DNA from 2 places in the Pararoseomonas sp. SCSIO 73927 genome. Region 1 is predicted to be linked to the other one. Evidence: predicted binding sites of a transcription regulator. Region 1 holds the regulator's gene; the other holds the start of a gene.
What was found. Region 1 encodes HrcA, which represses chaperone genes, less so after heat shock. Its sites were predicted from a motif close to GTTNGCACTCNCNNNNNGNGAGTGCNAAC; they were not measured.

Region 1 (11,945 bases):
AACCCCGTCTCCGGGCTCCCCGGCCGCATCCCGAAGGTGACGATCCGCCCGGACTTCGCGGCCGCGCAGGCCAGGCCCAGCGCCGCGTGCAGCGCCGGCAGATCCTTCACCACGTGATCGGAGGGCATGACCCAGAGAAGGGCGTGCGGGCTCTCCTCCGCCGCCAGCACGGCGGCGGCCGCGATGGCGGGGGCGGAGTTGCGCGCCGCCGGCTCCAGCACGATCCGCGCCCCACCGGACCCGACGGCCACCCCGGCGTCACGGAGCTGCTCGGCCACCAGGAAGCGGTGCGCCTCGGCGCAGACCACCATCGGCGGCGCGAAGTCCGGCCCGGTGCCGCGCGCCACCGTCTCCTGCAACATGCTGGCATCCGAGATCAGCGGCCAGAACTGCTTGGGGAACCCCTCCCGCGACAGCGGCCAGAGACGGGTGCCGACGCCGCCCGACAGGACCACGGGCACGACACGATCCTGGGACATGGCTTCTCTCGGCAAGTTGGGTGGGGCGTCCACGGGCAAGGGGCCCCACGAGCAAAGGAGCCCTGGGAGTAAAGGAGCCCGGCCCAAAAGAAAAGCCGCCCCGCTTGCCGGGGCGGCCACTCCGATACGGCCTCGTCAAGTACGGCCGCGCCAAGTACGGCCTCGTCAGGGCGCCCCCGTGCCGGGGCAGCCCCGTCCCGGCCTAGCTCAGGACGCCGAAAAGCCAGAGCAGGATGATGACGGGGATGGGGATGCCGATCAGCCAGAGAAGAATACCACGCATCGTGTCGCCTCCTGTTGGGGTATGTGGGTTCCCAACGGGGGGACTTGCGGCGGGTTGCGGCCCCTTGCAGCCTCCCCAAATGGAATCGCCCTTCGCCGCCCCGGCCCATTCTTCATCCACGGCCAACGAGGCGCCCTGGACCCCCACGGCCCGCTACCCCGACCCCCGGCTGCGGGACCTGGACCCCTCCTTCGCCCGCTACCGCTTGATGAACGCCCCCGTGCAGAAGCTCACCGGCGGCACGCGCTGGGGCGAAGGCCCGGTCTGGTTCGGCGACCACCGCTGCCTGCTGTGGTCCGACGTGGCGGAGAACCGCATCCTCCGCTGGGACGAGGCCACCGGCGCCACCACCGTCTTCCGCGCCCCGTCCAACTTCGCGAACGGCAACGCCCGGGACCGGGAAGGCCGCCTCATCACCTGCGAGCACCTGACGCGCCGCGTGACCCGCACGGAGCATGACGGCCGCATCACCGTCATCGCGGAAGCCTACCAGGGCAAGCGCCTGAACTCCCCCAACGACGTGGTGGTGAAGTCCGACGGCACGATCTGGTTCTCCGACCCGCCCTTCGGCATCCTCTCCGACAACGAGGGGGAGCGGGCGGAGCAGGAACTCCCCCAGAACCTCTACTGCGCCGACCCCGCCCGCGGCACGCTGGAGGTGGCGGCGGAAGGCATCGAGGGCCCGAACGGCCTCGCCTTCTCCCCCGGCGAGTCCATCCTCTACGTGGTGGAGAGCCGGACCAACCCCCGCAAGATCCTCGCCTTCGACGTCGGCGCGAACAACCGCCTCTCCAACCGCCGCGACTTCATCACCGCCGAGCCCGGCGGCACCCCGGACGGCTTCCGCGTGGACGAGGACGGCAACCTCTGGTGCGGCTGGGGCATGGGCACGCCGGAGCAGGACGGGGTGCGGATCTTCAACGCCGCCGGCGCGCCTATCGGCCATATCGAGCTGCCCGAGCGCGCCGCCAACCTCTGCTTCGGCGGCCGGCTCCGCAACCGCCTCTTCATCACCGCCTCCCGCTCCCTCTACGCCGTCACGGTGAACACGCGCGGGCTCTGACCGCCCCTCCTCGTCCTGACAGGTCCGGAGCCAGGGGGCCTTGCCCCCTGGAACCCCCACCAGGAGGCTGAGCCTCCTGGACCTGCATCGGGCTGCCGCCGAACTGACCTGCCCCGTCAACCCTCTACGATCGGCGCCGGGACCTGCCCCCGCAGTCGCCTCGGCTCCACGAGCCGAGGCGCACCGTCAGCCGGGCAAAGGCCAAAGCCTAGAAGAAGATGATGGTGAGGAGTCCGGGGAGAGGAAGAATTCCTTCTTCCTCTCCCTGGCCACGGACCGCCACCGCAAGGCCCGAAGCCCCGCAGAGGTCAAGCCCCGCTGAGAAGGTTCGCCGACCCGACGAGGTTGTTGAAGCGGGACACGACGTCGTTCTCGTACCCCGTCCGGAAGCTGAAATAGAGGGAGTCGGGCGCCTGCCGGGCGCGGACCTGCCGGAGCAGGTAGCGCGACACGGTCAGGAACCCCCCGGCATTCTCCAGGTAGCCCTTGATGCGGATCGCGCCGCCCGTGCCGAACGCCGCCTCGCTGACGCCGCCGTCGCCGTCGCGCACGCGGGCCTGCAGCTCGTTCAGGCCGCGCTCGAAGAGGTCGATCTCCGCCTGCAGCCGGCCCGCGTCGAGGCCGCGTGGGTCCCTGCCCCCGTCCAGCCCGGCCACGATGAAGCCCAGCAGCTGCCGGCCCTGGGTCAGGTTGCGCTGGACCAGCGCCTGCACGGGCCGCATCTCCGGCCGCGCCCCGTTCAGGAAGGTCTCGCGCTCCGCCGGCACCAGGGCGCGCAGGGCCTCCGTCAGCCCGAGGCGCGCGGCCAGGAAGTCCCGGTAGGCGGTGATGATGCCGGGGTGCATGGCGCGGCCGCGCGCGAAGCGGTCGTCCAGGAAGTTGCTGTTCTCGTAATAGGGGCGCGCCTGGTCCAGCACCGCCATCAGCGCGTTCGCGGCTGCCACGAAGCGCTCGGCGGCGGCGGGCAGGGGCTCGGCGGGCGCGGCCGGGGGCCGGCCACCTTGCGGCGCGCGGGGAAGCGCCAGGGGCTCGGTGATGTCGGCGAAGGCGGCGGATCCGGCGCCACCCCCTCCCTCCGCCAGCGCGCGGGAGAGCTGGCGCAGCGCCTCCCGCTCGGTCGGGCCGAAGACGTTGCGGAAGCTCACCGAGGTTTCCCGGCCGGTCGGGCCGCGCTCCGGGCTGAACTCCCGCGCGTAGGAGAGGTAGCCGTGCTCGCCCGCGCGCCCGGCCCTGTTCAGCGCCTCCACCCCCGCCATGAACAGGCTCGGCGCGGCCTCCGCGGGCGGCCGGGAGGGTGGGGCCGGCCGCCCCGGCCGGAAGGAGGGCAGCGCCGCCAGCGCCTCCGGCTTGCCCGGCATCTGCGGCATCTCCGGCGGCGCCAGCCGCGCGCGGGCAAGCTCGGCGTAGCGCCCCTGGGGGAACTGCGAGAGGTAGGCGCGGTACTCCGCGGGCCGGTTGCTCTCCGCCACGGACTGCCAGAACAGCTGGTCCGGGTCGGCGGCCGGCCGCGGCGCGGCCGCGCCGGGGGCGGCCGCGAAGTAGAACTCCCCCTCGATCGGGGAGCTGGAGACCCAGGGCTGCTGCTCCCCCGCCGTTTCCCGCTTCACGGCCAGCCCGACCTGGTTGAACAGGCGGAACACGTCCAGCCCGGGCTGCACCAGGGTCGTCGCCAGCGCCGAGGAGAAGGGGCTGTTGGCCCCCGCCCCGTCCTGCGCGACGTTGCCGGGCTGCGTGGCGTAGGCGATCAGCGTGCCCTGCGGCGCCCGCATCTCGGCCAGCCCGCCGCCGGAGGAGCGCAGGCCGCGCCCGCCGAACGGGTTGTTGCGGCAGGCATCGAGGATGAGGATGTTCAGCTTCGTCCGGGCGAACTGCATCTGCTTCAGCACCAGCTCGGCATCGACCATCTGGAAGTCGATGTCCCGCGGACCGGTGGGGTTGGCGCCCACCGGCACCAGCCAGTTCGTGCCGCCGACCTGCAGCCCGTGTCCCGCGTAGTAGAACAGGCCGACATCGGCCTCCTGCAGCGCCGCGCCGAACGCCTGCACCGCCCGGTCGAACCCGGCCTTGTCCAGGTTCAGCTGCGGCCCGCCCCCGACGAGAGAGAAGCCGAGCCCCCTGAGCGTGCCGGCGATCAGCGTCGCGTCGTTGGCCGGGTTCGCCAGCGCCCCCAGGCTCCGGTAGGCACTGTTCCCGACCACCAGCGCCACCCGCCGCGGCTGGGCGGGCCCGGGCGGGTCCGCCGCCAGCGCCGCGCCGGGCAGCAGCAGCAGGAGGAGCAGCGCGCCGCGGAGCCGGCGCGCCAGCGCCCCCGCGAGGCGGCGCCGGACGGAAGGGCGGGTCATCGCGGCGGGCATGGCCATGATCACGGAAATCTCCGGCGCCCCTCCGGGCATCCGGCCGCACTACCGAGCCGGGGTCGAAACGGGATCATGCCGGCCTTCCCGCTGTCAACGCCGCTCCTCCGCACCCCAGGTCCGGCCGGCGGGAGGGGGAAGGCAGGCCCCGAGAACCCGGATAGGATGCCCCGCAGGACGGCGCGGGCCTGCCGCCCAGGCCAGGCCCGGTGCGCCGCCGCCGACAGGCACAGCGAAGGACAGACCCGGCCATGGCTTCCAGAAGCGTTCTCCTCGCCCTCCTCACCCTCACCGCCGCCGGCTGCGGCGGGGTGCAGATGATCGACGTGCACAACACCGCCACCGGCCAGTTCGCGCGCTGCGAGGTGCCGTCGGAGGACGCCTCCCTCTCGCCGGCCCTGCTGCGCAACGGCTCCGCCCGCGCCTGCCCGGCCGACCTCGCGGAGGCGGGCTGGGTCCGCACCCGCTGAGGCCCTGCCGGCTCCCGGCCCCGGCCGGGCCGGTCCCAATTTCGGGATTCGGGGGTTCCATCGCCCGCCCGCTGCGCTACATGGCGGGCCTTCGAGAACAGGGCCCCTTGTTATGGCTACCGAAATCGAGCGGAAGTTCCTCCTCGCGGGCGACGGCTGGAAGGCCGGCGTCGTGGAGACGCTCGTCCTGAAGGACGGCCTGCTGGCCCGGTTCGGTGAGGGCAAGGTCCGCGTCCGCCACGGCGGGGACCGCGCCTGGATCACCGTGAAGGGCCCGCGGGAGGGCATCAGCCGGGCCGAGTTCGAGTACGAGATCCCGCTGGCCGAGGCGGAGGAGATCTTCCTCCTCTGCGGCATGCCGCACGTGGAGAAGGTCCGCCACATCGTCCCCTATGAGGGCCTGACCTGGGCGATCGACGTCCACCAGGGCGCCCTCTCCGGCATCGAGTTCGCGGAGGTGGAGCTGGACTACCCCGAGCAGCCCATCCCCATGCCGCCCTGGGCGGGGGAGGAGATCACGCACGACCCCCAGTACCGCAAGGCCACCCTGCTCAACCGCAACGCCGAGCTGCTGCGCGGCCGGTCCTGATGCGCGGGAGGCCGGGGGGCTTCGACTTCCCGGCCGTCCCGCCCTACCCCAGCATCCGCCCGATCACCTGGGCGGTGTAGTCCACCACCGGGATCACCCGCCCGTAGTTGATCCGCGTCGGCCCGATCACCCCGATCGCGCCCACGATCCGCTCCTGCCCGTTGCGGAAGGGCGCCACCACCATGGAGAGCCCGGCGGTGTCGAAGACCCCGCTCTCGGCGCCGATGAAGATCTGCACGCCCTGGCCGCGCTGGGCCAGCTCCAGCAGGCGCAGCATCGTCTCCTGCGCCTCCAGCCGGTCGAACAGGGACTGGATCTCCGCCACCCGCGCCGCTTGGTCCAGGTTCTGCAGCAGGCGGGACTGGCCGCGCAGGATCAGCGATCCGCCACCACCCCCCGCCCAGGTGGCAAGGCCGGACTGCACCACCTGGTTCGTCAGCGCGTCCAGCGCCGTGCGGTTGGCCGTGATCTCGGCCTCCACCACCGCCCGCGTGTCCTCCAGCGTGCGCCCGTTCAGCCGGGTGTTAAGGTAGTTCCCGGCCTGCGCCAGCGCGCCGGCCGGCAGGCCCGCGGGCACCTCGATGATGCGGTTCTCCACCTGCCCGCGCTCGCCCACCAGCACCACCAGGGCGCGGCCGGGGCCGAGGGCCACGAACTCGATGTGGCGCAGGCCCGATTCCGCGTTCGGCGCTACCACCAGCCCCGCCGCGCCGGCGAGGCCGGACAGCATCTGCCCCGCCTCCGCCAGCGTGTCCTGCATGGACCGGCCGGAGGCGGCGCAGCGCGCCGCGATCGCCTCCCGCTCCTCCTCGGTCAGGTCACCGAACTCCAGCAGCCCGTCCACGAACAGCCGCAGCCCGCGCTCCGTCGGCAGCCGCCCGGCGGAGGTGTGCGGCGCGTAGAGCAGCCCCGCCTCCTCCAGGTCCGCCATGGCGTTGCGGATGGTGGCCGGGGAAAGCGCAGTGGGAAGCCGGCGCGACAGGGTGCGGCTGCCCACCGGCTCCCCCGTCTCGACGTAGAGCTCCACCACCTGGCGCAGGATGGAGGCGCTGCGGTTGTCCAGCCCCGGCAGCAGGGGACCGGCGCCCGGCAGGGCGGCGCTGGCCCGGATCGGTCCGGGCCCGGGGCGGCTGTTGGGCTGGGCGCCCATTCGGGGTTTCGTCTCCGCTGGGAATGGACCAGAAAAGCTAGGCAGCGGGCCCCGTTGCGTCAACGAAGGCCGCCCCTCATCACGCCCCCGCGGTCAGCCAATCGTAAGGCGCCCCCGCCACAATCGGTCACGAGCCGGACATCCTCCGGTCTCAACCCCCTGCCCCAATGCCATGAGGGGATGAGGAGGCCATGATGGGCGAGACACGAAGGGGACCGGCATCCCGACGCGGCCTTCCTTCCGTGGGGGCCTGGGCCACCATGCTGACCCTCTGGCTGCCCCCCGGCGAACTTGCCGCGGCCGAGGTGGCGCGCGAGAGCTCCCAGCTGGAGACTCCGGCCGAGACGTTGGCAGCGGGGACGTTGACAGCCGAGGGGCCGGGCGTGTTCCTCCCGCCTCCCCCGCAGGAGAGTGCCCGCCCATGCCCACCGACCCTCTCGGCGCGTCCCCCCTCGGCGCTTCCCCCCTCGGCGCTCCCCGCGGACTCCGCCCCTCCGGCCGCACCCCCGACCAGCTGCGGGACCTGAAGCTCGAGCCCGGCTTCGCCCGCCACGCGGAGGGCTCCTGCCTCATCCGCATGGGCGTCACCGAAGTCCTCTGCACAGCCAGCGTGGAGGGGCGCGTCCCCCCCTTCATGCGCGGCAAGGGCGAGGGCTGGGTCACGGCCGAGTACGGCATGCTCCCCCGCGCCACCCACAAGCGCGGCGACCGCGAGGCGGCGCGCGGCAAGCAGTCCGGCCGCACGCAGGAGATCCAGCGCCTGATCGGCCGTTCCCTCCGCGCTGTGACGGACCGCGCGGCCATGGGCGAGATGACGATCACCCTGGACTGCGACGTGCTGACCGCCGATGGCGGCACCCGCTGCGCCGCCATCACCGGCGCCTGGGTGGCCCTGCACCTCGCCTTCCAGCACCTGATGCGGAACAACATCATCGCCCGCAACCCGCTGGTGGACCAGGTGGCCGCCGTCTCATGCGGCATCCACGGCGGCGTCCCCGTGCTGGACCTGGACTACGCCGAGGACAGCGCCGCCCACACGGACGGCAACTTCGTCCTCACCGGCCGCGGCGGCATCGTGGAGGTGCAGGCCACGGCGGAGGGCGCGCCCTTCACCGACACGGAGCTGACCTCCCTCATCGCCCTCGCCCGCCAGGGCACGGACACCCTCTTCGCCGCCCAGCGCGAGGCCGTCGGCGCATGACCCGCCCGCTGACGGAGAAGCGCCTCGTCCTCGCCACCCACAACGCCGGCAAGGCGCGGGAGGTGGCCGCACTGCTGGCCGACCACGCGATCGAGGTGGTCACCGCCGGCAGCCTCGGCCTGCCCGTGCCGGAGGAGACGGAGAACACCTTCATCGGCAACGCCACGATCAAGGCCATGGCCGCCGCCCGCGCCAGCGGGATTGTCGCCCTCGCCGACGATTCCGGCTTCTCCGTCGCCGCCCTGGACGGCGCACCCGGCGTCTACACGGCGGACTGGGCGGAGCAGCCGGACGGCACGCGCGACTACGCGGCGGCCATGGCGAAGGTGGAGCGCCTCGCCCGCCACTCCCCGGACCGCAAGGCCTGGTTCTCCTGCGCCCTCGTCCTCGCCTGGCCGGACGGCCACGTGGAATCCTTCCTCGGCGAGGCCCATGGCGAATGGGTCTGGCCCCCGCGCGGGGAGAAGGGCTTCGGCTACGACCCCATGTTCGTCCCGGACGGCGACACGCAAACCTTCGCGGAGATGGACCCGGCCCTTAAGCACGCCATCAGCCACCGCGCCGCCGCCTTCCGCCTCCTCTCGGAAGCCCTCCTGCCGCCGCGCTGAGCGCCGCTGCTACCGCACCCCCGGCCCCCGCGGCAGCCACTGCCCAGTGCCGGGGCGCGCGATCACCGCGTCGTCCTGCATCACCACCTCGCCGCGCCGGATGGTGGCGGCGGGCCATCCCACCACCTCCATCCCCTCATAGGGCGTGTAGTCCACCGCGTGCTGCATCAGCGCGTTGGTGATCGTCACCGGCCGCTCCGCGTCCCACAGCACCAGGTCCGCGTCGCTGCCCACCGCGATCACGCCCTTCCGGGGGTACAGCCCCGCGATGCGCGCCGGGTTCTCCGCCACCAGCTTCACGAAGGTCGGCAGGTCGATGCGCCCCTTCGACACCCCCTCGGAGAACACGAGAGGCAGCCGCGCCGCCAGCCCGGGCACGCCGTTCGGGATCACGTCGAAGGCGGCATCGCGCCCGTGCTTCGCCTTCCCCCGCACTCCCTCGAAGGAGAAGGCGCAGTGGTCCGAGGTGATCATGTCCAGCACCCCGCGCCGGATCATCGCCCACACGCCCGCATGGTCGGCCACCGTGCGCGGCGGCGGGCTGCACATGAACTTCGCGCCCTCGAAGCCCGATCCATCAGAACCGGGCCGGTCCATGTCGTCCGCCGTCAGCACCACGTATTGCGGGCAGGTTTCACCCTTCACCGCCACGCCGCGCGCCTGGGCGCGCGCGATCTCCTCCGCCACCTCCGCGCAGGAGACGTGGAAGACGTGGATCGGCTGCCCCACCAGCTCCGCCAGCGCGATCGCGCGCGCCGTCGCCTCCCGCTCCACCACCGGCGGGCGGGAGAGCGCGTGGAACTTCGGCGCCGTGCACCCATTCGCCAGCAGCGTGGAGACGGCAAGGTTGATGGCGTCGTAGTTCTCGCAGTGGACGTGCACCATCAGCCCGTTGCGCTTCGCCGCCTGCAGCACCCGCAGGAAGGCCGCGTCGTCCAGGTGCACGTTGTCGTAGGTTAGGAAGGCCTTCAAGCTCCCGATCCCGTCGGCCGCCAGCGCCGGGATCTCCGCCAGCGCCGCCTCCGAAGGATCCGCCACGATCTGGTGGAAGCCGTAATCCACCATCGCCCCCGCCGCCGCGCGCTCCCGGTTGGACCGGTGCCGCTCCAGCAGCGTCCCGCCCTTCTCCTGCGTGGTGTGGCACACCACGCTGGTGGTGCCGCCCGCGAAGGCGGAGCGGGACGCGCTCTCCCAGCTCTCCTCCTGGAACCCGCCCTCCGGCAGCGGTTCCTCGATGTGGCAGTGCGTATCCACGCCACCGGGCATCACCAGCAGCCCCTCCGCCCGGATCACCTGCCGCGCCTCGTCGATCCGCTCCGCGATGGCGGCGATGCGGCCGCCGGAAACGCCGATGTCGCAGCGAACCACCGCATCGCCCAGCACGGCCGTGCCGCCGCGAATCGCCAGATCGTACATGCCAGATTCCCTCGTCGTCCGGGGGAGGTTAGGCGGGCGCGCGGGAAAGGTCAGCCCGGACACCGTCCTGGTCCGGGTCTTCGCGTCCGGTCCGTGGCCAGGGAGAGGAAGAAGGAATTCTTCCTCTCCCCGGACCCCTCTCCATCATCTTCTTCTAGACTTTCATCTCTTTCGGCTGACGGTGCGCCTCGGGTCGATGACCCGAGGCGACTGCCAGGGCAGGAAGGGGCCAGTCACCCCGAAACACCGTCTCAGGACGGCACGGCGGCAGCCAGAAGGGGATCCAAGGGCCTCAGGCCCTTGGCGGGGGTTCCAGGGGGCGGCGCCCCCTGGCTCCGGACCTGTCAGGACGGACTCGCGGGATCACCGCCCTGACAAGACGGTTACAAAGGCTGACGCCCAGCGCGCACCGCCCCACCTCCCGCGCATGCGAAGCTGGTTCACGGCCGACACCCATTTCGGCCACGGTTCCCTGCGGGCCCTGATGCGCCGCCCTTTCGAGAGCACCGCCGCGATGGACGCCGCCCTGGCCGCTGCCTGGAACGCTGCCGTGGCGCCGGAGGACGAGGTGTGGCATCTCGGGGACTTCGCGGTGGGGCACCGGGACCCGGCCGGGTTGCTCGCCTCGCTTCACGGCACGAAGCACCTGGTCTGGGGCAACAACGACCCGCCGGCCGTCCGCGCCCTGCCCGGCTGGGCCAGCGCGGGCGCCATGGCGGAGATCGAGCGGGAGGGGCGGGCGCTCGTGCTCTGCCACTACGCACTGCGGCACTGGAACGGACAGCGGAAGGGGGCCTGGAACCTGCACGGCCATTCCCACGGCACCCTCAAGCCCCTGCCCCGGCAGTTCGACGTGGGGGTGGACCCGCGCGGCTACCGCCCCGTGCGGCTGGACGAGTTGCGGCCGCGCCGCGCGGTAGCACCTTGAGCCCGCCGGCCGCGGGCACCGCGTCCATGAGCCGCCTCCCCGCGCTCCGGATCGTGCTGCCCCTGCTGCGCGCCCATCCCGGCCGCGTGGCGGGCGCCATCCTCGCCATGGCGGTCGCCGCGGGGCTGCTGCTGCTGCTCGGCCAGGGGCTGCGCCACATGGTGGACGAGGGCTTCCAGACCGAGGAATCCCTGAACCGCCAGGCGCTGCTCCTCTTCGGCCTCGTCGTGCTGCTCGCGGTCAGCACCGCCACGCGCTTCTACCTCGTCTCCTGGCTCGGGGAGCGGGTGGGGGCTTCGCTCCGGCGCCGCGTCTACTCCCACGCGCTGGACCTGCCGCCGAGCTTCTACGAGAGGCAGCGCACGGGCGACGTGCTCACCCTCCTCACCACGGACACGGAGATCCTGCGCGGGCTCGTCGGCGCCGCCGTGTCGCAGTGGCTGCGCGCGCTCGTCACCGCCCTCGGCGCGCTGGCCATGCTGTTCGTCACCAGCCCGCGCCTCACCCTTATCGTCGTCGCCGTCACCCCCCTCATCGTCATGCCCCTCGTCCTCTTCGGGCGGCGGGAGAGACGCCTCAGCCGCATCGCGCAGGAGCGCGTGGCCGACCTCGGCGCCCAGGCGGAGGAGACGCTGAACGCGATGGCCACCGTCCAGGCCCACAACCACGAGGCCGCGGACCGCGCCCGCTTCACGCATCTGGCGGAGGAGAGCGTCGGCGCCTCCCTCGCCCGCATCCGCGTGCGCGCGGGCTTCATGCTCTGCCTCATCCTGCTGGGCTTCGGCGCCATCACCCTCGCGCTGTGGGTCGGCGGCCACTCCGTCCTCTCCGGCCGGCTGACGGGCGGGGAGCTCTCGGCCTTCGTCTTTTACGCCGTGCTCCTCGCCAGCTCCGCCACCTCCCTCTCGGAGCTGTGGAACGAGGTGCAGCGCGCGGCGGGCGCCGCGGAACGGCTGGGCGAGTTCCTCGGCGTCCTGCCGGAAATCGCCCCGCCCGCACGCCCCGCGCTCCTCCCCGCCCCCGCGCAAGGCCGCCCCGTCGGCCGCCTCGCTTTCGAGAAGGTCCGCCTTCTCTATCCCAGCCGCCCGGACCGCGCGGCGCTGGACGGCGCCTCCCTCCTTGTGGAACCCGGCGAGACGGTGGCGGTGGTCGGCCCCTCCGGCGCGGGGAAATCCACCCTCTTCCAGCTCGCGCTGCGCTTCCGCGACCCCGATGCCGGCCGGGTGACGCTGGACGGCGTGGACCTGCGCGCGGCCGACCCCGCCGCCATCCGCGCCCGCATCGCCCTCGTCCCCCAGGACCCCGTGATCTTCGGCACGGACGTGACGGAGAACATCCGCTACGGCCGCCCCGACGCCACGGAGGCCGAGATCCGCGCCGCTGCCCGCGCCGCCGACGCGGAAG
Region 2 (11,945 bases), 270 kb from region 1:
GTGCACCATCACGTCCGGCCCGCCATCATCGGGCCGGATGAAGCCGTAGCCCTTGTGCGGCTGGTACCAGACCACCGTCCCCATCGGCATCGCGCCAACCTCCGCGCTGAAAGACCCACCCTACAACGAGGAAGGGCGGCCCGTTGCCGGACCGCCCCTCTTCGTCATGGCTGACGCCTGACTGTGGGGATCGAAGCCGATCCCCATCAGATCAGAAGTCCATGTCGCCCATGCCGCCCATGCCGCCGCCCGGGCCACCGGCCGGGGCCGCGGCCTTCGCCGGGCGCTCGGCCACCATCGCCTCGGTGGTGATCAGCAGGGAGGCCACGGAAGCGGCGTCCTGCAGGGCGGTGCGAACGACCTTGGTCGGGTCGATGATGCCGGCCGCCACCAGGTCCTTGTACTCGTCGGCCTGCGCGTCGTAGCCGTACTCGTAGTCGTCCTTGCGGAGGACCTCGCCGGCGATGACCGCGCCGTCCTTGCCGGCGTTCTCGGCGATCTGCTTCAGCGGCACCGCGATGGCGCGCCGAACGATCTCGATCCCGACCTGCTCGTCGTTGTTCAGGCCCTTGAGGTCGGCCAGCTTCAGGCTGGCGCGCAGCAGGGCCACGCCACCACCGGGGACGATGCCTTCCTCGACCGCGGCGCGGGTCGCGTGCAGCGCGTCGTCGACGCGGTCCTTGCGCTCCTTCACCTCGACCTCGGAGGAACCGCCAACGCGGATCACGGCGACGCCGCCGGCCAGCTTGGCGAGACGCTCCTGCAGCTTCTCACGGTCGTAGTCCGAGGTGGTCTCCTCGATCTGCGCCTTGATCTGCTCCACGCGACCCTCGATGGCCTCCTTCTCGCCGGCGCCGTCGATGATCGTGGTATTCTCCTTCTCGATGCGAATGTTCTTCGCACGGCCGAGCTGGTTCAGCGTCACGCTCTCGAGCTTGATGCCGAGATCCTCGGAGATCACCTCACCGCCCGTCAGGATGGCGATGTCCTCGAGCATCGCCTTGCGGCGATCGCCGAAGCCCGGGGCCTTCACGGCCGCGATCTTCAGGCCGCCGCGCAGCTTGTTCACCACGAGCGTGGCCAGGGCCTCGCCCTCGATGTCCTCGGCCACGATCACCAGCGGGCGCCCGGACTGAACCACCGCCTCGAGCAGCGGCAGCATCGGCTGCAGCTGGGAGAGCTTCTTCTCGTGGATCAGGATGTACGGGTTCTCGAGCTCGGCGATCATCTTCTCCGCATTCGTGATGAAGTACGGGGAGACGTAGCCGCGGTCGAACTGCATGCCCTCGACGACGTCGAGCTCGGTCTGGATGGACTTGGCCTCCTCGACGGTGATGACACCCTCGTTGCCGACCTTCTCCATCGCCTGCGCGATCATTTCGCCGATCTCGGTCTCGCCGTTGGCGGAGAGCGAGCCGACCTGGGCGACCTCGGCGGAGGTGGTGATCTTGCGGGTCTTCGCCTGCAGATCGGCCACGATCACCGTCACGGCCTTGTCAACGCCGCGCTTCAGGTCCATCGGGTTCAGGCCGGCGGCCACGGCCTTGGCGCCCTCGCGGATGATGGCCTGGGCCAGCACCGTCGCGGTGGTCGTGCCGTCACCGGCCAGGTCGTTCTGCTTCGAGGCCACTTCGCGCACCATCTGCGCGCCCATGTTCTCGAACTTGTCGGCCAGCTCGATCTCCTTGGCGACGGTCACGCCGTCCTTGGTGATCCGCGGCGCGCCGAAGCTCTTGTCGAGCACGACGTTGCGGCCCTTCGGGCCCAGCGTCACCTTCACGGCGTCGGCCAGGATGTCCACGCCGCGCAGCATGCGCTCACGGGCATTGGCGCCGAACTTGACGTCCTTCGCAGCCATCTGAATGTCCTTTCTTGTGTTGGGAAAGCGCCGATCAGTTCCTCACGGAACGATCAGGCGGCCTTCTCCACGATGCCCATGATGTCGGACTCCTTCATGATCAGGAGCTCCTCACCATTCAGCTTCACCTCGGTGCCGGACCACTTGCCGAACAGGATGCGGTCGCCGGCCTTCACGTCCAGCGCCACGATCTGGCCGGCCTCGTTGCGCGCGCCCGAACCCACGGACACGACCTCGCCCTCCTGGGGCTTCTCCTTGGCGGTGTCGGGGATGATGATGCCGCCAGCGCTCTTCTCTTCGGCCGTCACGCGACGGACGAGAACGCGGTCATGCAGGGGACGGAAGTTCGCCATGCGATCCTCTCCTGAGCCTTGATCGTGGTTGAGCCCGGCCGGGGGATTGTTGGCACTCACCCCCGGCGAGTGCCAGCGATCTAGGAGATCACCCCCCACGCCGTCAAGCGCCCAGCAGCACTCTCGGTGTGAGAGTGCCATTGCATTGATATGAAACATTTTTTGCGCCCAGACATTGCTCCTGCATGGCACCATTCGCCCCTGGCGGCCTCCCTGCCGCCCGGCTTGAGGAGAAAGGACATGCACCTGCGGGGCATCGAGCACGTCGTCCGCATCCCCGAATGGCACCTGACCACGGCCGAGATCCTCTACCGCCTGCCCGACCACCCGGCCGTCCTGCAGTCCTTCATCTGGCAGAAGGTCGATCGCGCCCCGACCTTCCCGGAGTTGCACGGCTTCCTCGATTTCTGGCGAAAGGACATCGAGGGCGCGCTCCACTCCGTCCGCGTCGCCTCCGCCGCCCTCTGGAAGCCCGCCGAATTCACCTACGCGGATGGCGAGTTGCGCCTGCATTAGGCCTCCGGCCGCTAGCGGCCGAGAATCCCCAGCACCGCCGTCAGCGTCACCACGGAGGCGACCGTGCTCAGCAGCACCGCCGCCCCGGCCCGCTCCGTCCCCACCGCGTAGCGGCGGGAGAGCAGGAAGGCGTTCGCCCCCGTCGGCATGGCGGCCATCACCACCACCACGGAGAGCTCCAGCGCCCCCAGCCCCGCCCAGCGCCCCGCGCCGAAGACCACGGCGGGCAGCACCACCAGTTTCACGGCGCTGATCGCCACCGCGTCCGCCCAGTCCCGCCGGATCTCGAAATCGCGCAGCGAGGCGCCGAGGCAGAAGAGCAGCATGGGGCTCATGCCCCCGCCCAGCAGGTGCAGGAAGCGCTGCATCGGGGCGGGCGGCGGCGGAAGGAACAGGGCCCAGAGATGCCCCAGCAGCACCGCCATCACCACGGGGTTCCGGATCACGGACCGCGCGGTGGCGCGCAGCACCTGCAACGGCCGCGCCCTCGCGCTCAGCCCGGCCTCCGCGACGATCGTGGTCAGCGGCAGCATGATGAGGGAGTAGAGCCCGATCACCGCCGTCGCCGGCGCCACCCCCGCCGGCCCGAAGCTCGCCAGCACCACCGGCAGCCCCATCATCAGCGTGTTCCCGAAGGCGCAGTTCAGGGCGAAGAGCCCCGATTCCGCCAGCCCCCGCCGCGCCACCCCCCGGCACAGCACGAGGCACGCGGCGTAGACAAGCAGCACGCAGGAGAAGAAGGCGACCTCCAGCCGCCCCCCATGCGCCGCCAGCCCCCCGCCCGAGGCCGCGGAGACAAACAGCAGGGCCGGCGCGCAGAGCCAGAAGGCGAAGTCGTTGATCCCCCGCATCGCCTCGTCCGAGAGCATCCGCCGCACGCCCGACACGTAGCCGAGGGCGATCAGCAGGAAGACCGGCGCGACGAGGCCGAGGACCTGGAGCACTACCCCATCCCCGCCACGAAATCGCCCAGCCACAGGTTCCGCGCCCGCGCCGTGCGCGCCGCCCGCAGGATGGCCTGCACCGTGTCCACCGTCTCCGCGAAGTCGGTGTTGACCAGCACGTGGTCGAACTCCCGCCAGTGGGAGGCATCGTCGCGCGCCTTGCCCATGCGGCGGAGAATCTCCTCCTCGCTGTCTGTCCCCCGCGCCCGCAGCCGCCGCTCCAGCTCGGGGATGGAGGGCGGCATCAGGAACACCCCCACCACGTCGCCGGGCATCGCGCGCTGCAGCAGCAGGTGCCCCTGCCAGTCCACGTCGAACAGCACGTCTCGCCCGGAGGCCAGCGCCTCCTCCACCGGGGCGCGCGGCGTGCCGTAGCGGCGGCCGTAGACATGGGCGCTCTCCAGGAAGTGCCCCGCCGCCTCCATCGCCTCGAACTCGTCCGGCCCATGGAAGAAGTAGTGCACCCCGTGCACCTCCCCCGGGCGCGCCGCCCGCGTGGTGGCGGAGATGGAGAGGGACAGCTCCTCCTCCCGCGACAGCAGCGCCCGCGAGACGCTCGTCTTCCCCGCGCCGGAAGGCGCCACCAGCACGAGGCAGAGCCCCCTTCGCCGCATCTTCGGATCCACGGGGGTCATTCCACGTTCGCCGCCTGCTCGCGCAGCCGCTCCACCGCCGCCTTCAACTCCAGGGAGAGCCGCGTGAGCGCCAGGCTGCCCGCCTTGGCCCCCAGCGTGTTCGACTCCCGCCCGAACTCCTGGGTCAGGAACTCCAGCTTGCGCCCCACCGGCGCCCCCTCGGCCAGCAGCGCCCGCGCGGCCTCGACATGGGCGCCCAGCCGGTCCAGCTCCTCCCGCACGTCGGAGCGCGCGGCCAGCAGCGCTACCTCCCCGGCCAGCCGCTCCTCCGGCACGCGCCGCTCGCCCTCCAGCAGCTCCCGCAGCACCGCCTCCAGCCGCGCCCGGTGCGCCGCCGGCTGCCGCGCCGCCTCCGCCGCCGCCTGAGCCCGCAGCGCCTCGATCTCGTCCAGCAGGGTGGAGAGGATGCCGTGCAGCCGCGCCCCTTCCGCCGCCCGAGCCGCGAAGAGCTCGGCCAGCGCCTCCCCGAACCCCTCGGAGACGGCGGCGCGCCGCGCGCCCTCCGCCGCCTCGTCCGGCACCTCCACCTCCGTCCGCAGCACGCCCGGCAGGGCCAGCACCGCTTCCGGCCGGGGTGCCGCCGCCCCCGGCATCCGCGCCGCGAGGTCCGAGACCAGCGCCAGCGCCCGCTCCAGCGCCGCGGGGTCCAGCACCAGCCGCGGCGCCCGGTCCTCCCGCTTCACCGTCAGGGTGGCGGAGACGTTGCCCCGCGCGAAGCGCGCCGCCGCCGCCTCCCGCAGCGGCGCCTCCAGCACGTCCAGCCCGCCCGGCAGGCGCAGCCGCACGTCCAGCCCCCGCCCGTTGACGCTGCGGAGTTCCCAGGTGAAGGGGGTGCCATCGGGAAGCGTCCCGGTGGCGCGCGCGAAGCCGGTCATGGATCGGATGGCCATGTTCGGCCTTCTGCGGCGGGAGAGGGCATGATGCAAGGCAGCAAGGCCACCTGGCCATGGCCCCGCGCCGCGATCACCGGCGCCTCCTCCGGCCTCGGCGCCGCCCTGGCCCTGGAACTCGCCGCCCCCGGCCGCACCCTGCACCTCTCGGGCCGCGACCCCGCCCGCCTCGCCGCCACCGCCGCCGCCTGCCGCGCCGCGGGCGCCACGGTGGCCGAGACCGCCTTCGACGTGCGGGACGCGGAAGCGGCCGCCGCCTGGATCCGCGGCATGGTTGGCAGCACGGGCGGCCTCGACCTCCTCGTCGCCAATGCCGGCACCTCCGCCGGCACCGGCGGCACGCGGGAGGCACCGGAGGCGGTCGCCCGCATCTTCGCGGTGAACCTGACGGGCGCCCTGAACACGATCATGCCCGCGCTGGACCTCATGGGCGCCCAGCCGCCGGGCCCGGACGGCATCCGCGGCCGGGTGGCCGCCATCGCCTCCATCGCGGCCTTCACCGCATCGCCCGGCGCCCCCGCCTACTGCGCCTCCAAGACGGCGCTCCAGCGCTGGACCGAGGCCACGGACGCCACGGCCCGGAGAAACGGCATCCGCCTCCACGCGGTCTGCCCGGGCTTCATCCGGACGCCGATGACGGCCCCGAACACCTTCCCCATGCCCTTCCTGATGGAGCCGGAGAGGGCCGCCCGCCTCACCCTGGCGGGGGTGCAAAAAGGAAGGGCCAGGGTTGTCTTCCCCTGGCCCCTCTACGCGGCGGCGCGCCTCGCGGGCGCGCTGCCCGTCTCCTGGCTCAGCCGGCTGCCGTCGAAGGCGGGTTCCGGTGCGCCAGAACCTCCTCCGCCACCGCCTGCTGGCTGACCGAGGCCTCCCCTGGCGCGGCGAGGGTGGTGCTCGTCGGGGAAACGGTGCGCTTCCCGTCCGAGCGCCGCGCCCAGATGTTCAGCCCCTCCACCGCCGCCGCGAAGGCCATGGCGACGTAGACGAAGCCCTTGGGCAGGTGGAAGCCCAGCCCCTCGCCGATCAGCACCATGCCGATCATCACGAGGAAGGCGAGCGCCAGCATCACCACCGTCGGGTTCTTCTCCATGAAATTGGAGAGGGCATCCATCGACAGCAGCATGACGGTAACGGACACGAGGATCGCCACCGCGATGACCCACATGACGCTCGTCATGCCGATCGCAGCGAGGATGCTGTCCACGCTGAACACCATGTCGATCAGGATGATCTGGAACACGGTGGCGCCGAAGCTGGCGACGACCTGGTTCGCCGCCTTCGCATCGGCCTGGGAAGCCGGGTCCACGCGATGGTGGATCTCGATCACCGCCTTGACGATCAGGAAAACGCCGCCCGCCAGCAGGATGATGTCGCGGCCCGAGAACTCGTTGCCGAGAATCGTGAACAGCGGCGTCGTCAGCGACATCAGCCAGCCCACGCCGGCCAGCATGCCCAACCGCATCACCACGGCGAGGCCAAGGCCGATCAGCCGGGCCTTGCGGCGCTGCTCCACCGGCAGGCGGTTACTCAGGATCGCGATGAAGACGAGGTTGTCGATCCCAAGGACCACCTCCATGCCGATCAACGCCAACAGGGCAATCAGAACCTCGGCTTCCACGGCCTAGCATGTCCTTTCTGTAATGTGCGCCCTGGTATGGTGCGGCGGGCGGCACTCTGAAAGGCTCGGCGCGCAAGTTGCGCCCGATCTTTTTGTTACAACCCGTTTCCGAGGCCAGGGTTCCGCGCCGGCCGCCCCCGTGGAACGGGATTTGCTCGGCTCCTCTCCTCAGCAGGAGGCCACTCAGGCATGGAAGTCGGCGTCTTCATCCCGATCGGCAACAACGGCTGGCTCATCTCGGCCAACGCGCCCCAGTACAAGCCGAGTTTCGAGCTGAACAAGAGGGTCTCCCAGCGCGCGGAGCACTACGGGCTCGACTTTCTCCTCTCTATGATCAAGCTGCGCGGCTTCGGCGGAAAAACGGAGTTCTGGGACTACAACCTGGAATCCTTCACCCTCATGGCCGGCCTCGCCGCCGTCACCAGCCGGATCAGGCTCTTCGCTACCGCGGCCTCCCTGGTGCTGCCCCCGGCCATCATGGCCCGCATGGCCGTCACCATCGATTCCATCGCCCCCGGCCGCTTCGGGGTGAACCTCATCACCGGCTGGCAGCGCCCGGAATACTCGCAGATGGGCCTCTGGCCGGGCGACGAGCACTTCGCCTCCCGCTACGACCACCTCTCCGAGTACGCCACCGTCATCCGCGAGCTCTGGTCCACCGGCCGGTCGGACTTCAAGGGCCAGTTCTTCCAGATGGATGACTGCCGCCTGCTGCCGAAGCCGAGCGCCGACATCCCGATCGTCTGCGCCGGGCAGAGCGCCGCCGGGCTGGCGTTCATGGCAGAGTACGCGGACTACAACTTCTGCCTGGGACAGGGCATCAACACCCCGAAGGCCCTGGCGCCGATGGTCGCCCGCACCGGGGCCGCCGCCGCCGTCACCGGCCGGAAGGTCGGCTCCCTCGCTCTCATCATGCTCATCGCGGACGAGACGGAGGAGGCCGCCTGGGCCCGGTGGAACCACTACCAGGCCGGTGCGGACCGGGAGGCCATCGCCTGGATGGCCGGCCAGGCCGCCGCCGACACCCGGTCGGGCGCGGACGCCAACGCCAAGCAGTACGCGTTGCCCGAAGGCGCCATCAACCTGAACATGGGCACCCTCGTCGGCTCCTACGCCTCGGTGGCGCGCATGCTGGACGAGATGGCGGAGGTCCCCGGCCTCTCCGGCGTCCTCCTCACCTTCGACGACTTCCTCGAGGGCATCGAGGCCTTCGGGCAGCGCATCCAGCCCCTGATGAGAAGCCGCGCCCACCTGCCCGAGCCCGCCCTGTCCTGACCACCGAACGCTAAGGCCGGATGCGGCGGCTACGGCCCCCGCCGCCCCGTTGCCAGCCAGACCCCGAGCAGCACCACCGCCCCGCCCAGCCAGACCCGCGGCTCGGGCCATTCCCCCAGCAAGGGCGCGGCGAAGAGGGCGGCGAAGCCGGGCTGGAGATAACCTGTCATGGCCGCGTCCGTCGCCCGCGCCCGCTGCGCCAGGGCGAGGAAGAAGGCCAGCGGAAGGGCGGAGCTCACCACCCCCAGCCAGAGCACGGCCCCCCAGACCTCGATCGGCTGGTCGAAGGCCCCCGCCGGCTCGAAGAGCAGGGTCATCGCCCCCGCTCCCAGCGCGCTGGCGGCCTGCTGCCCTACCGAGAGCGCCACGGGCGAGCCCGGCTGCCGCAGCCGCACATAGACCGTGCCCACGGCGTAGGAGAGCGCTGACAGCAGCACCAGCCCGCCCGCCAGCAGCCCATCCCCGCCCAGCAGCGCCTGCGAGCCGAGAATCACCGCGATCCCCGCGAAGCCGGCCGCCATCCCCGCCAGGGTCCGCAGCCCCGGCCGTTCCGCCGGCAGGAAGGGGAAGGCCAGCAGCGCGACGAAGAGCGGCGTGGTGGACTGAATCAGCGCCACCGTCGCCGCCCCCAGAGAGACCAGCGCCACCGCGAGAAGGCAGTTCGGCAGCCAGCCATTCGTCGTGCCCAACAGCAGCCCGTGCCGCCAGATGCCGCGCCGCACCCCGCGAAGCGCGCCTGTCGCCATCACGAAGCCCAGCATCACCACGGCCGCCACCACCCCCCGCCCGAAGGAGAGCGCGAAGGGCGGCATGGAGCGCGTGGCCAGCCGCACCACGGGAAAGGCGGTGGCCCAGAGCCCGGAAACCAACAGGAGCCGCCACCAGAGCGGCCAGCCCGAGAGCGGCGCCCCGCTCAAGCCGGGGCCCCGCCGGACCTCACCGCGCCGTTGCCGGCGTCGGTGGCGCCGGGTTGGTCGCCGGGGCCGCGCGCCCCCGCTCCACCTCGCGCCAGCGCGCCACGTTGCGGTTGTGCTCATCCAACGTCCGCGAGAAGGCGTGCCCGCCCGTGCCGTCCGCCACGAAGTAGAGGAAATCCGTCGCGTCCGGCCGCGTCACCGCCCGCAGCGCCTCCTTGCCCGGGGAGGCGATGGGGCCGGGCGGCAGGCCCCGGTTGCGGTAGGTGTTGAAGGGGTGGTCCCGGTCCAGGTCGGCCCGCGTCAGCGCCCGCTCCAGCACCGCCCCGTCCGCGGCCGCATAGGCCACGGTCGGGTCGGATTGCAGCGGCATCCCCCGCCGCAGCCGGTTCACGAAGACGGAGGCCACCCGCGGCCGCTCCGCCGCGACGCCCGTCTCCCGCTCCACGATGCTCGCCAGCACCAGAGCCTCCCGCGGGGAGGCGATCGGCAGGTCCCCTGCCCGCCCCGCCCAGGCCTCGCGCAGCGCCTCCGCCATGGCGGCCTCGGCCCGGCGGACGATCGCGGCGCGCGTGTCGCCCCACTGATAGGTATAGGTCTCCGGCAGCAGGTCGCCCTCGTCCACCGGCGGCGTCTCGCCCGTCAGGCCCTCGGCCCGGTCGATCAGGGCCACCATCTGCCGGGCCGTCAGCCCCTCCGGGATCGTCAGGCGCCGCTGTACCGGCCGCGCCGTCCGCAGCACCTCCAGCACGTCGCGCAGGGAACCCCCGGCGGGGAAGGCGAACTCACCGGCCCGCAGCGGCCCCTCGCCGCGCGTCACCGTGGCGGCGACGAGGAAGGCGCGCGCATCGGCCACGATCCCCGCGCCCTGCAGCGCCGCCCCGATCGCCTCCGTGCCCCCGCGCGGCACCACGAGGTTCCGCGGCTCCGCGAGCGGCCCCGGGCTCTCATAGACCTGCCGCGCGTAGAGGAAGGCGCCGCCCCCGGCCAGGCCGAGGATCAGCACCAGGATCAGCAGCCCACGGATCGCACGTCCCATCGGCGGGCAATCCCCTCAGCGGCAGGAAGTAGGGTTCAGGCCGCGGCCTTGAACAGGATGGAGGCGTTGGTGCCACCGAAGCCGAAGGAGTTGGACAGCGCCACCTCGATCTTGCGCGGCTGCGCCTCCTTCGCCACCCGGTCGATGACCGAGGGGTGGGAGGGCTCCTCCAGGTTCAGCGTCGGCGGCGCCACGCCGTCGCGGATGGCCAGCAGGGAGAAGATCGCCTCCACCGCCCCCGCCGCGCCCAGCAGGTGCCCGATCGCCGACTTGGTGGAGGACATGGCCACGCCCTTGGCGGCATCGCCGAACAGCCGCTCCACCGCCTGCAGCTCCAGGTCGTCGCCCAGCGGCGTGCTCGTGCCGTGGGCGTTGATGTACTGCACGTCCTCCGGCGACAGGCCGCAGGAGCGGAAGCAGGCCTTCATCGCCCGGAAGGCGCCCTCATGCCCCTCGGCAGGCGCCGTGATGTGATAGGCGTCGCCGGACATGCCGTAGCCGATCACCTCGCCGTAAATCTTGGCGCCGCGGGCCTTGGCGTGCTCGTACTCCTCGAGCACCAGCACCCCCGAGCCCTCGCCCATCACGAAGCCGTCCCGGTCCTTGTCCCAGGGGCGGGACGCCGCGGCCGGCGTGTCGTTGAAGGCGGTGGAGAGCGCACGGGAGGCGGCGAAGCCGGCCATGCCGATCTCGACAACCGCCGCCTCGGCCCCGCCGGCCACCATCACGTCGGCGTCGCCGAGCGCGATCAGCCGCGATGCGTCGCCGAGCGCGTGCACGCCGGTCGCGCAGGCCGTCACCACGGAATGGTTCGGTCCCTTGAAGCCGTACTTGATGGAGACATGCCCGGAGGCGAGGTTGATCAGCGCCGAGGGGATGAAGAAGGGCGAGAGCCGGCGGTGCTTGCCGGCCGCGATGAGCTGGGAGGCCTCGTAGATCGTCTGCAGCCCGCCGATGCCGGAGCCGATCATCACGCCGGTGGCGTAGCGATCCTCCTCCGTTTCCGGCACCCAGCCGGAATCCTCGACCGCCTCAGTGGCCGCCACCAGCGCGAGCTGGATGAAGCGGTCCATCTTCTTCTGGTCCTTGACGGGGATCCACTCCGCCAGGTCCAGCGCGCCATCGGCCTTCGTGCCGACCGGCACCGTGCCCGCGATCTTCGCGGGCAGGTTGGACACGTCGAAGCCCTGGATGGCGGTGATGCCGGATTCCCCGGCCAGCATCCGCTTCCAGACATGCTCCACGCCAAGGCCCAGCGGGCTGGCAATTCCCATGCCGGTGACGACGACGCGGCGCGGGGCCGTGAGCTGACCGAACACTCTCGCTTACTCCCTACCCGCGCCGAGGGCCCGGCCACTCCTGCGGGGCCTGGCGGTGGCCGGTGGAACCGGCCCCGCCGCGCGTCATGAACTTACGGCCGGGCCGGCCCGGGATGGGCGGCCCGCCGGTCACGGTTGGGCCTTCAGGCCGTCTTGTGCGCGTCGATATAGGTGATGGCGTCGCCGACGGTCGTGATCTTCTCGGCCGCGTCGTCCGGGATCTCCACGCCAAAGGCCTCCTCGAAGGCCATCACCAGCTCGACCGTGTCCAGGCTGTCCGCGCCCAGGTCGTCGATGAAGGACGCCTCCGGGGTCACCTTCGCCTCCTCGACGCCGAGGTGCTCGACCACGATCTTCTTCACCTTCTCGGCGGTTTCGCTCATCGCGTTTGCTCTCTCCTGATGGCGGCTGCCCGCCGGAAACCCGTTCATGCGGCCGGGCGAAGGTCGCAGGTCGGCGCCCGGGCACATTGGGCGCGCGCCTTAGCACGCCTCTGTCACGCGGCCTAGGCCGAAGGAGGGGAGGCGGGAGGCCCGGTTCAAGGACCGTTGTTCCCGCTCGCACCCTTTCCCCTTCCCAGATCC

Region 2: groES (co-chaperone GroES) is a predicted target of HrcA. The motif match lies at 2,260-2,288, and genes of this name have one in related genera.

What each region holds. Positions count from the first base shown of each region.
Region 1 is NZ_CP146232.1:804,670-816,614, forward strand. It holds gene VQH23_RS03835 (mannose-1-phosphate guanylyltransferase/mannose-6-phosphate isomerase) at 1-479, opposite strand, end outside; gene VQH23_RS03840 (SMP-30/gluconolactonase/LRE family protein) at 842-1,825, shown strand; gene VQH23_RS03845 (caspase family protein) at 2,134-4,185, opposite strand; gene VQH23_RS03850 (hypothetical protein) at 4,431-4,649, shown strand; gene VQH23_RS03855 (CYTH domain-containing protein) at 4,762-5,238, shown strand; gene hrcA (heat-inducible transcriptional repressor HrcA) at 5,282-6,388, opposite strand; gene rph (ribonuclease PH) at 6,810-7,589, shown strand; gene rdgB (RdgB/HAM1 family non-canonical purine NTP pyrophosphatase) at 7,586-8,197, shown strand; gene hydA (dihydropyrimidinase) at 8,207-9,613, opposite strand; gene VQH23_RS03880 (metallophosphoesterase) at 10,041-10,541, shown strand; gene VQH23_RS03885 (ABC transporter transmembrane domain-containing protein) at 10,568-11,945, shown strand, end outside.
Region 2 is NZ_CP146232.1:538,685-550,629, forward strand. It holds gene VQH23_RS02580 (cold shock domain-containing protein) at 1-90, opposite strand, end outside; gene groL (chaperonin GroEL) at 212-1,858, opposite strand; gene groES (co-chaperone GroES) at 1,912-2,211, opposite strand; gene VQH23_RS02595 (Usg-like family protein) at 2,452-2,727, shown strand; gene VQH23_RS02600 (AEC family transporter) at 2,739-3,671, opposite strand; gene gmk (guanylate kinase) at 3,671-4,306, opposite strand; gene VQH23_RS02610 (YicC/YloC family endoribonuclease) at 4,303-5,196, opposite strand; gene VQH23_RS02615 (SDR family NAD(P)-dependent oxidoreductase) at 5,224-6,057, shown strand; gene VQH23_RS02620 (TerC family protein) at 5,990-6,814, opposite strand; gene rutA (pyrimidine utilization protein A) at 7,004-8,089, shown strand; gene VQH23_RS02630 (DMT family transporter) at 8,119-9,006, opposite strand; gene mltG (endolytic transglycosylase MltG) at 9,026-10,042, opposite strand; gene fabF (beta-ketoacyl-ACP synthase II) at 10,078-11,361, opposite strand; gene VQH23_RS02645 (acyl carrier protein) at 11,505-11,744, opposite strand.